Regions from separate parts of the Pseudoalteromonas sp. KAN5 genome, predicted to be linked through region 1. Evidence: riboswitches for the same ligand, from Rfam matches in the RefSeq annotation. Region 1 holds a riboswitch; the other holds the start of a gene.
What was found. A riboswitch is a leader RNA that binds a small molecule or an ion and turns the genes downstream of it on or off. The one in region 1 is predicted to bind cobalamin.
Positions count from the first base shown of each region.

Region 1 (5,791 bases):
ATTAGTTTGTTGTGCAAGCTGCTCTGCAAAACGGCTTTTACCGCTGCGCGCACCGCCTAAAATAAGCGTGTGATTAACGTTCATAATAGACTCACTAAAGTTAAATAAATTGCAATTTCACTTAGCTGTTGTGCCGCACCGAGGCAGTCGCCGGTGTAGCCACCTAACTGGCGTTTGAACCAACTTATTAAAATCAATCTTAAAAGCAATAAAACAGCACTGATAATTAGCGCTGATTGCCATGAAATAATACCAAGTAAAATTAAACCAGCCAGTAAAGCGGCGGTGGTTAACAGTAAAATAGTTAAACTTGTAACCGATAAATGCATCGCCAGCGGTTTTACTTTTGAGGTGGCATCTTCACTGACGTAATCCATGCTCATAATTAAACTCGTTGCCACCATACGGCTTAAACATTGTCCGAGTAAAATTGCACTCAGCACACTTGATAATGATTCACTAAGAAAGAGTAGGCTCTGAAATTTAATTAGCAGTATGATAAATAATGCCGCCGCCCCGTATGTGCCAAGACGGCTGTCTTTCATAATGGCAAGTTTTTGTTCTACCTGCCAACCGCCACCAAAGCCATCCCAAACGTCAGCCCAACCATCTTCGTGAAAAGCTCCGGTTAACAGCAGCCCTATTGCCATCATTAATAGGATGCTAATTGATGGCGGAAACAGCAGCTGGAAAACACCATAACTAAGCGCTAATAATCCACCGAGTAACAAACCAACGAAAGCAAAATAACGACTTGCTTGGTTTAAATGCGCAGTACTAACATCAAAGCGTAATTTAACAGGTATGCGAGTTAAAAAGCTGATTGCTAATAATAGTAACTGCCATTGCGTAACGTTATTGTACACTGAGTTATTTTGCATTAACTAACAACCTGCTCTACACCAGCATCAGCAAAACTCGCCATTTGATTATAAAAACCCAGTGCAGCTTGCAGTAACGGGAGACTTAGCGCCGCACCTGTGCCCTCTCCCAAACGTAAATCGAGTTGTAGCAGTGGCTTAACATTTAGAGCCTCTAACATAAGCTGATGCCCTTGCTCATTTGAACAATGCGCAAATATTAAATACTCTTTAACTTCGGGGTTAATCGCGATAGCAACCATAGCTGCGGCGCTACAAATAAAGCCATCAACAACGACAACCATGCCTTTCTCGGCAGCACTAAGCATTGCACCTGTTATATGCACAATTTCAAACCCGCCTAACGCAGCAAGTAAAGTAATCGGATCAGCAAGGTGTGATTTATGTAATGCTAGCGCCTGCTCTACTACCGTTATTTTGCGCTTTACAATATCATCGCTCACCCCAGTGCCTTTACCTACACACTGCTGCGCGGGTAACTTTAGCATTGCCGCCATAATTGCTGCAGCACTGGTGGTGTTGCCTATACCCATTTCTCCAAATGCAACGGTATTACAACCGTTAAGATACAGCTGCTGGATAAGTTGCTTAGCATTATTAAAGCCTTGCTGCACTTGTGAGGTACTCATCGCCATTTCAGTATTTAATGGCTTGGTGATGCTACCTAAACGACAATTGTGCACACTCGCTGCTGTGACTGGATGCAAAGTGCCACAATCAACTACTTCAAGCTGCCAGCCAAGCTGTTGGCAAAATACATTGATGGCTGCACCACCGCTGACAAAGTTAGCAACCATTTGAGAGGTAACATCACTGGGTGCTATCGACACGCCTTGCGCTGCCACACCATGATCCCCTGCAAAAACCAATAAAGTAGGTTTGCTGATACTAGGCGTGAATGCTTTAAACGCGTGTTCCTCAGCCACATTTTGGCTAAACACTGTAACCAGTTGCATAGCACATTGCTCAAGCAGTCCAAGTGCGCCTAATGGTTTGGTTTTTTGATTTATTTTATCAGCGATTATGTAGCTAAATTGGTTCGTCATTGTGGGTATATTAAACATCGGTTAGCTCTCTCGCTTGCGAAAATAAAGTAACGATAAAAAGAACACACTACCAATTGCAGAGGTGATCACGCCAATAGGTAACTCTTGATTGGCAAGTAGAATACGCGACAACACATCAACCCATACCATAAATGTACCACCAACCAGTGCGGTCATCATTAAGCCACTGGGTGTGCCTTGGGAAATAAAAAAGCGCACAATATGCGGGATCATCAAACCAACAAAACCTATACCGCCACACATGGCGACTAATACAGCAGTGATCAAAGAGCTAAGTATCAACATTAATAGTCGAAAACGTTGCACTGGGATACCTAGCGTTACAGCACTTTCATCACCTAATAACATTGCATTGAGCTGACGGCGAAAACCCATCATTATCGCTGTACAACTTAAAATAACTAAAGCAGGTAACCAGAGTGTTTCCCAATGAGCACGAGCAAAGCTGCCTAACGTCCAAAATAAAATAGCGGTGATCGCCTGTGGATCGCTAAAGTACAACAATAAACTAGTAAATGCGCTAAATAAAAATGAGAGCGCCACCCCTGCTAATAACATGGTTTCAACTTGCCCACGACCTGCCCGCCCAGCAATAAAAACCAGTAATAACATAGTGCATAAGCTACCAACAAACGCTGCCGCAGACATGCTAATTCCAGCACTTACACCAGTGATGGTAATAAAGCACACCACGCCAAATGACGCGCCCGATGAAATACCAAATAAATAAGGATCGGCCAACGGGTTACGCGTCACTGTTTGTAAAATTAACCCAGCAATCGCTAAACCAGAACCAGCTAAAAAAGCCAATAAGGTACGCGGCATCCGTAATTGCCTGATGATTCTTTCAATAAAGGAGTCATGCCCTTGCCCTATAAGACTATGGTACACATCAATGAACTTACTGGGGGCAGCACCAAAGCTCAATGCAATAAAAATACTGACAACTGCCAATATTAATGCAGTGACAACAGCTAGAGAGTGATTATTTGCCATTAGTCACTCCCGTCTGATAACCATAAAAGTAGGTAATATGCGGAATCACCTTGTCTAATTGCTCGCTTTGAGGATGCGGGGATACCTCAGCGCACACGCCAAATACATCGCTGAGCATTTTTTCAGTGATCACTTGCTCTGGTGTGCCTGATGCAACTAATCGGCCTTTTTTGAGAACCAACAATTCATCACACATACTCGCAGCGAGATTCAGATCATGAAACGATGCTAAAACGGTCACATTAAGCGACTTAGCCAATTCCATTAGTTGAATTTGATATTTAATATCTAAATGACTAGTAGGCTCATCCATAATGAGTAATTTGGGGCCTTGTACAATAGAGCGCGCAATTAATGCCCGTTGCTTTTCGCCACCCGAAAGAGAATCAAACGATTGCTGACAATGATGGCTCAAGCCAACTTGTTCAATCGCCTGTAAAATTAGTTCTTTATCCGTTGTTGTGGTAGAACTAAATAAGCTTTTGTGGGGGGTAAGCCCAAGGCTTACAACATCATAAAGAGATAAGTTAAATTGCGAAGGTGTTTCCTGCAGTACAACGGCTACCTGTTTAGCATACTCATCCGCACTTAACTGCCAGATGTTCTGTCCGGCAAAGGCAACCTCGCCACTGCCTGGCTTGCTATAACGGTATAAACAACGCAGTAAGCTTGATTTACCTGCACCATTGGGGCCTAACAAACCGATGAACTGCCCTGCTTTTATCGAAAAATCGATACTTTGCAAAATAGTAGTACTGGCTACAGACCAAGATAAGTTGGTAACTTTAAGTAAAGGAGGTGGCGCTGCGTCAGGTGTATGCAATGTGTTGTTCTCTCTGGCGATAGCAAACCCACAGCACTACAACCCATAACATTTATGGTGAAAATAGAAGAGTTAACCCGCTCGTTGATTCAAATTAACGTATTTTGTATCTGACTTATCACCCAGGTGACTTACAGTTGCGGGTACAGTTGAGGACTTTCACCCCATTCCAAAATACATAAGGCTCTATTATGGGCAGGTGAATAAATATTTCAATGAATATCTTTCTAGACGGCTAGTAATCGTATTTAAAAAATAATTCTAGGCCATGCATGACCACTTTCATCAATAAAAACCTCAATGCACACATGCTTACCATAGCCGATGGAGAAAATATTTTGTTGCTGAGATTGTTTAGGTAACTGGCAAATTATCGCGAGCAGCTGTTTGATCACTCCTGCATGAGTGATCACCAACTGCGCTTGAGTGTTGGTTTTTGCAATATCAATTAGTAGAGTGTGCCACCATGTCGCAATCCGTTCATAAAATTCAGCCATGCGCTCGCCACCGGGCGGAGTAACATGCCATGGTTCTTGCCAAAAATCACCAATACTCGGACTATGTGTTTGTTGCCATAAAAATTCATATTTACAACCATCCCACTCGCCAAAGTTATACTCTCGGATTTGATCCGTTAACACTAGGGGGATTTGTTGGCGATTAGCAAGCTCAGTTGCAAATACGCTGCAACGTATTAGCGTAGAACTAATAATGCGTTCTATACCCGTAATTCCGGCAACGGCAGAGTTTAACTGTTCGACACCATTTTTGCTTAATGCAAAATCGGTATGTCCGGCCAAAACACCTTGCTCAACAAGTTCTCCATGACGTAATAAATAAACACGACTAGAAAATGGTGTCATAACATCCTTAGTAAAAATAATGAATCGAGCTTTGAATTATTAAGTAATACCAATCATATCAAGTTACTGACCATTTATAGCGACAGATAAATGGCGTGATAACAAGGCATAAATTTTGACATGTAGTTGTTCTCGGCAATTGCTTCTGCATTGCTCTACCTCCTGCATCCATGCAGTCATTTATACGCAGTTAGCGCTTTATTTAGCTCGCTAGAATGGTTAAATATTTAAGTTGATTGATATAAAGCACCGCTTAAGCTAAACGTATTAAACGCACATCAAAATGCAATACCGCATTAGCACCTATTTTACCGCCATTACCTTTGCGACCCCATGCCAGTTCAGGAGGAATAACAAACTCATAGCGAGAACCAACAGTCATCAATAGGATACCTTCTCGTAATCCTTCAATAGCCTCAGCTAATGCAAACACTTCCGGCATACCCGCTTTATAGCTGTCAGCTATAACACTACCATCTGCTAACATAATACGCTGATTAATTACCACAGTATCTGAATCAGTTACCTGCTCTGCAGACACTTCATCAATTACCTTATACATTAAACCAGAATCACACCGTTGAGTATCAGGGTGACTACTAAACTTTGCAATAAAACTTTCACTGTTTTTACGATTAAGCCCCGAAGAGCCTTTTGATTTTGTTGTCTTTTTCCGTGCCACCTAAGCTCACTTATTTATACTATAAATAAGGTGATTTATCGCATAAGTAGAACAATAAACGCAAGTGTTATAATAAGTTTCGAGTTTCGAGTTTTTCAAGATTAAAATGCAGGAGAGTTAAAGAGGCACCGTTTTAAAGGTGTATGTTGCGCTCTGAGGAGTTCGTGGCGTTCTTTAATCCGTGGGAGCCCTCAACCCACGCTGCGGTATCCAGGTTGACACTGTGCGGCTGATAGCTGACGGCTTAACGCTGACAGCTATACTTTACAACAAAAAACCCGTTACATCGCTGTAACGGGTTTCTATTATTTGGAGCCTGGCGATGACCTACTTTCACATAGCAAATGCTACACTATCATCGGCGCTGTTTCGTTTCACTACTGAGTTCGGCATGGGGTCAGGTGGGTCCAAAACGCTATTGTCACCAAGCAAATTTGGTGTCAGTTCGTATTTCTACGCACTAACTAAAATTTGAAAAT
Region 1 covers NZ_AP025589.1:2,344,645-2,350,435, forward strand. The annotation lists gene cobU (bifunctional adenosylcobinamide kinase/adenosylcobinamide-phosphate guanylyltransferase) at 1-84, opposite strand, end outside; gene KAN5_RS10510 (adenosylcobinamide-GDP ribazoletransferase) at 81-881, opposite strand; gene cobT (nicotinate-nucleotide--dimethylbenzimidazole phosphoribosyltransferase) at 881-1,945, opposite strand; gene KAN5_RS10520 (iron ABC transporter permease) at 1,949-2,944, opposite strand; gene KAN5_RS10525 (ABC transporter ATP-binding protein) at 2,934-3,767, opposite strand; cobalamin riboswitch at 3,851-3,994, opposite strand; gene KAN5_RS10530 (histidine phosphatase family protein) at 4,016-4,630, opposite strand; gene KAN5_RS10535 (FKBP-type peptidyl-prolyl cis-trans isomerase) at 4,884-5,312, opposite strand; rRNA gene rrf (5S ribosomal RNA) at 5,627-5,741, opposite strand.

Region 2 (5,791 bases), 240 kb from region 1:
AGAGCAATACCATCAAGACTATTACAACGAAAATCCAGAGCAGCGTTATTGCAGTTTATTGATTGCACCTAAGCTGCAGAAATTTGCTAAAGACTACAAAGCGTTTTTAATAAGTTAAGTAAAACTCAGCCCACATAATATTTTTATATCAATACGAAAAAAGCCCGACACACAAAAGGTGTCGGGCTTTTTTATTTAGGTTGAAACGCGATTAAAACTGGTAACTGGCGCCAACAAAGAACTGTCTACCAGCTGCATTGTAACCAAGTAAGTCACCGTTAGCGGCAAACCCAGTACCTGCCGTAAAGTATTCTTTATCTGTAATATTCTCAATTCGAGCCTGAAATGATAACTCATCCAGTAATTGATAATTTGCGGCTATATTGAACACTGTATAAGCAGCCAACTCAGTATCATAATAAGCGATTGATGGACGTGAAGAGCGATATTGCATTGCGATATTAGCGTCAAAATCACCCCAGCTTTTGCCAAGGGTGTAATTAAATGTTTCAGATGGTCTGCGCGGTAAATCTGTATTGGTTGTTTCATCTTTAGCGTCTAAGAAGCTAAGGTTGATGTTATGTTGAAATCCCAAACCTTCAAAATCAGCAGATAACTCAACACCTTGCATAGAGACTTTATCAATATTTGTTGCTACATACTTACCAATTTCAGCATCATATTTATTATCAATTAAGTTATCAATGTTGTTGTCGAAAATAGCGATATCGTAACGCCCCCACTTTGTATCTAAAGTAACACCAAACTCATTATTAACTGACTCTTCAGGTTTAATATCACTATTAGGGGCATACCAAAGACTATCCGTGACAAAGGCATTGATCAGCGATGGTGCTCTAAATGCGGTTCCGTGACTAAGGCGTACACTAAGATATTGATTTGCCTTATAGCCTACACCTGTTGTGTAAGTATTTGCGCGGCCATGAAATTCGTAATCATCAGTTCTAACAACTGCGTTACCAAGCCAAGTTTCATCATCATAAAATACACCAACGAACACTGCATTATTATCGCGCTCTTCTTCAGATGAAGAAGCTGATGATGCAGATAAATCTTCATTTAAGTAATTAAATCCACCAGTAAGATCTAACGATTTTGTTACTGTATAAAGTCCACTGTATTCAAACTCAACACGCTCTGTGCTATAAATTTGTTGATCATCAGTCCCTGTTTGAATATTTTCTTCTTGGGATACACTCACTGATGCGCTTTGCGTATATACGTCCGAGCTTTTTTTCCAGCCAAGTTTTGCAATATAGTTTTCAAAATCGTACGCGTCATTACCCCATGCATTATCATACTCACCTTGGCCTTCGCTATACTGGCTAAGTAAGCTAAATTCACCTGCATTCAATGTTCTATATGCCAAGTTAAAGCCAATGTTTTTATTAGTGTAACCGTCATCATCATGATCTTTTGTTACTGCTAATGATGGATCTTTACCTGTTACATCATAACCATCAGTATCTTCATAACCTAAGTTATAATTAAAAGTGATAGCATCTTTTACAAGCCCGCCAGCTATTTGGTAGTTAGAATAATTATCACTACCTAATGTGGCTGACACAGTATTTTTACTTGCTTGGCGGGTAATTATATTGATAACCCCTGCCACTGCATCTGAACCATAAATTGCCGCTCTTGCGCCTTTGACAATTTCAACGCGTTCAATACTATTAACTGGAATATTGGTTAATGATACACTACCGGAACTTGCATCACTTACACGTACGCCATCAACTAACACTAGTGTATGTTTTGCACTGGCCCCACGAACAAATACATCAGCTTTTTGACCAAAGCCACCATTGCGAACAACATCGACACCAGCAATAGTGTTTAGAAGCGATGGTAAATCCCGATAATTATTCTTTTCGATTTCTATACGATCAATAATATCAACAGTCGCTAGCGTATCAGTAATTGATTGCTCAAATTTGTTAGCTGTTACCGTAAGACGCTCAATTGATTGCTCTGCAGACACAGAAAAAGATAACGCGGCAGCGATTGCTACGCCTAAAGTAGATTTGTTTAACATGATATCCCCTGACCCGCGCCCACCGCACAAGTGATAGTAAATTGACTTCAAGGCCGGTCTCCGGACTTAACAAATATACGTGTATATATTATGTATCACCGTTGCGGGGGCAGTGTTGGACTGTATTTGTATCCTACAAATATCACCAACTTCCCGATTATCTTGCTGTACCTATCAACAACCTTGAAAAGTAACTACAAGCACCTTAAAAATAGGTGGTTATTGTGATTATTTTAGGGATAAAAGTCAATGGACGGCTATACATCTAAATATTCGAACTTCGAGCAAGCATAAGTGCCAAAATACAAAAGCCAAACAACAAAAAGTCATTTGGCTTCAATAATATCTTCAAAAATAAAGAGTGCAGCTGGATAAACTCGGGGCTCGCAGTTCGTTACTCGCAGCTTAGTTTTTAATCGCGGAAGTTTTTGAACTGAAATGGCTGGCCAAGGTCAGCATTACGCACAACTTGCATTGCTTCTTGTAAGTCATCACGCTTTTTACCTGTCACGCGTACTTCTTCACCTTGAATTGCTGCCTGTACTTTTACTTTAGAGTCTTTAATGGCTTTAACTACTTTTTTCGCTACGTCTTTTTCGATACCTTGCTTTAATGCAACATTACGAAATACATTTTTACCTGCACGAGAAATATCTTGTAGCTCTAAGCTAGCTACATCCATACCGCGTTTTGATATTTTACTTGCTAAAATATCAAACAACTGCATAACCTGTGAATCAGCTTCTGCCTTTAATTTAATCGTTTTGTCGTTAAGTTCAATCGATGCATCTACACCTCTAAAGTCAAAACGGGTTTCTAATTCACGGTTAGCATTATCTACCGCATTCTTTGCTTCGTTCATTTCCACTTCTGAAACAATATCAAATGAAGGCATGGGTCTCTCCTAACAAGATTTTTTAAAATTAATATGAGGGAGATTATAACGCCTATTTTAAAAATCTTTACATTTTTATGCACTTTGTTCAGGTGCGATACGAAATTTGTTTGATATACTGCGGCTCTGTTTTTAAACGATTTTAGGATTTATCGTGACTCGGCGTGTTTACCAAGCACTATTTTTAGTGAGTATAGTGGCGTTTACTTTTTTGTTTGCCAAGGAAATTAAAGGTGCTGCAAACTTATTTCCGCATGTTGATAAAGTAGCACATTTTGGCATTTTCTTTATTCTTGCCGTGGTGATGGATAAAGCATTCAAAATCCCGCTACTTATGCAAATTTTGTTGCTAGCAAGCTATGGCGCTGCAATTGAAATAATGCAAGATATGCTACCGTATCGCCAAGCATCCGTTGCCGACTTTATTGCTGATTTTGCCGGTGCTGCGAGCTACTTTGCCATTAAGTTAATGTTCCATATTGGTACAAAACCAAATCATGGCTAATATTGTTATTGTTGGTGATGGGGCAATTGGCCTACTATATAGCCACTTTTTAAGTACAGGCAATCAACTTACTATTGTCACTAGACGTGGCTGCCGCCAAAACAAATATTATTACCAACAAAATCAGCAACAACACCGTATAACAGCAAAGGTATTAACCACTCAACAATTACCTGAATTAGCTCATCAACCGATTGATATGGTGATTTTTGCAGTTAAAGCCTACCAAGTAAGCGATGCTTTTAAGCAGCTGAAACCTTACTTTTCTGCGCAGTGTAGTATTGTATTATCTCATAATGGCTTGAGTAACCTTGCACCACTACAACGCCAATTACAAAGCCAGCAAGCCCTGTTTTTTTTAACAACTCGATTAGCTGGCTTTAAAATCACACCGACTACCGTCACTCATACCGGCAACGGCGAAAGTGTCTTGGGCAGTTGTAATGCAGTAGCTGCTGCTCGCTACCAAGATGTAATGCAACAACTACAAGGTTTACCCAATATCAGCTTTAGTGAGCACATTACTCTATTACGCTGGCAGAAGCTGTTAGTGAACATTGCAATCAACCCACTTACAGCTTTACATAATGTAAAAAATGGCGCACTTACAGCACCACAATTTAGTGGAAAAATTGTAAATGTCTTGAATGAAGCCTGTCATGTAGCCAACTTATTAGGGATCAATGTGCAGCTAGCCGATGCATTAGCAAACGCCTACCAAGTAATGAGTGACACCAAAGACAATTATTCATCTATGCACCAAGATATCGCTCATAGCCGTATGACTGAAATTGATGCTATGTGTGGTTATATTTGTCAACAAGGCCAGCAACTCGGTATCAGTACACCTCATAATCAATCGCTTGTTGATGCGATCAGGCATAAAAAAAGCGCGATTTAACTCGCGCTTTCCAATAATCCTATCAACTAATTTATGGGCGATATACTTTTACATTGGCAAAGCCATTTTCATGTAAAATAAGCGCCTGTAGCTGACTCATGACCCCTTTAGCACAATATAAGTAGTAATCCTTATCCTGCGGCAAATCACCAAACTTTGTGGCAAGGCGGAAAAACGGTAAATGTACAACTTCAATCCCGTCAATTTCAAGGGGGCTGGCGTCTTCTTCTTCTGGGGAGCGAATATCAACAACCACCGCATCAGCTGGTAAATCTGAAACCGATTCAGCTTCTTTAAGCTCTTGTTTTGCTTCAACATCAATGTCACGTACATCCATAATACGCGCATTTTCAACTACCGTATCCAGCACATCAAAATCAAATTTTTGTTCTTCAGCTTCTACTACCGCAACTTTCGCTTTAACAGTAGGCTTTTTAGAGATCACACCACAATACTCAGGCATGGTTTCAGCCATTTCTGCCGTGCCAATTCTGCGGGCAATATCGATAATCTCTTGCTTATCATGCTGAATGAGCGGGCGTAATATCAGTGTTTCAGTAACACGGTCAATCACGCTTAAGTTGGCTAATGTTTGGCTTGATACCTGACCAAGACTCTCACCGGTAACCAAGGCTTGGATCCCCATTTTTTCAGCAATTTTGCTACCAGCACGCATCATCATACGTTTTAAGATCACGCCCATTTGGCTGTTTTCAACATTCTCTAGGATTTCGGCAACAACGGGTTCAAAGTCAACACTGATAAATTTAACTTTGTGCGTTGAGCTAAACTGCTTCCAAATATAATAGCTGGCTTGTTTAACACCGATTTCGTGCGCCGCACCACCGAGGTTAAAAAACAAAAAGTGAGTACGTGCGCCTTTGCGGATCATTTGATAGCTGGCAACGCCTGAGTCAAAGCCACCTGACATTAACGAAAGTACATCTTCTTGAGTAGGTAATGGGAACCCCGCCATACCAAGATGAGTATGCGTGACGATATACGCTTTATCATCTTTTATTTCAAGACGAATAACGACTTCAGGATTTTTTAATCTGACGCTTGCACCTTCTACATGCTGATTCAAACCGCCGCCAACATAGCGCTCAACATCGGTAGAAGTAAAATCATGATTACCTTGGCGCTTACAACGCACACAAAATGTTTTCCCCACTACAGTGTGACCAATCATATCGAGCGCTTTTTCGTAAATATCATGCAGGTTTTCGTAACGAGTTTCGGTCACCTCAATAAATTGCACTATACCGGGGATGCGTTGCAGGCCATTAATAAAATCAAGGCGCGTTTGTGCGTCATCAGATTTAGTTACAACCGATATATTGTCCCAGTTGTTCTGTACTTGTACTTTTTCGTCAATCTTACGTAATACAATTTTAATGTTATTTTCTAACAACTTAGTAAAACGTTTAC
Region 2 covers NZ_AP025589.1:2,588,861-2,594,651, forward strand. The annotation lists gene msrA (peptide-methionine (S)-S-oxide reductase MsrA) at 1-118, shown strand, start outside; gene KAN5_RS11515 (TonB-dependent receptor) at 212-2,059, opposite strand; cobalamin riboswitch at 2,093-2,260, opposite strand; gene KAN5_RS11520 (YajQ family cyclic di-GMP-binding protein) at 2,472-2,954, opposite strand; gene KAN5_RS11525 (VanZ family protein) at 3,109-3,459, shown strand; gene KAN5_RS11530 (2-dehydropantoate 2-reductase) at 3,452-4,360, shown strand; gene thiI (tRNA uracil 4-sulfurtransferase ThiI) at 4,392-5,791, opposite strand, start outside.
Region 2: another riboswitch for cobalamin. It lies ahead of KAN5_RS11515 (TonB-dependent receptor); the one in region 1 lies ahead of KAN5_RS10525 (ABC transporter ATP-binding protein).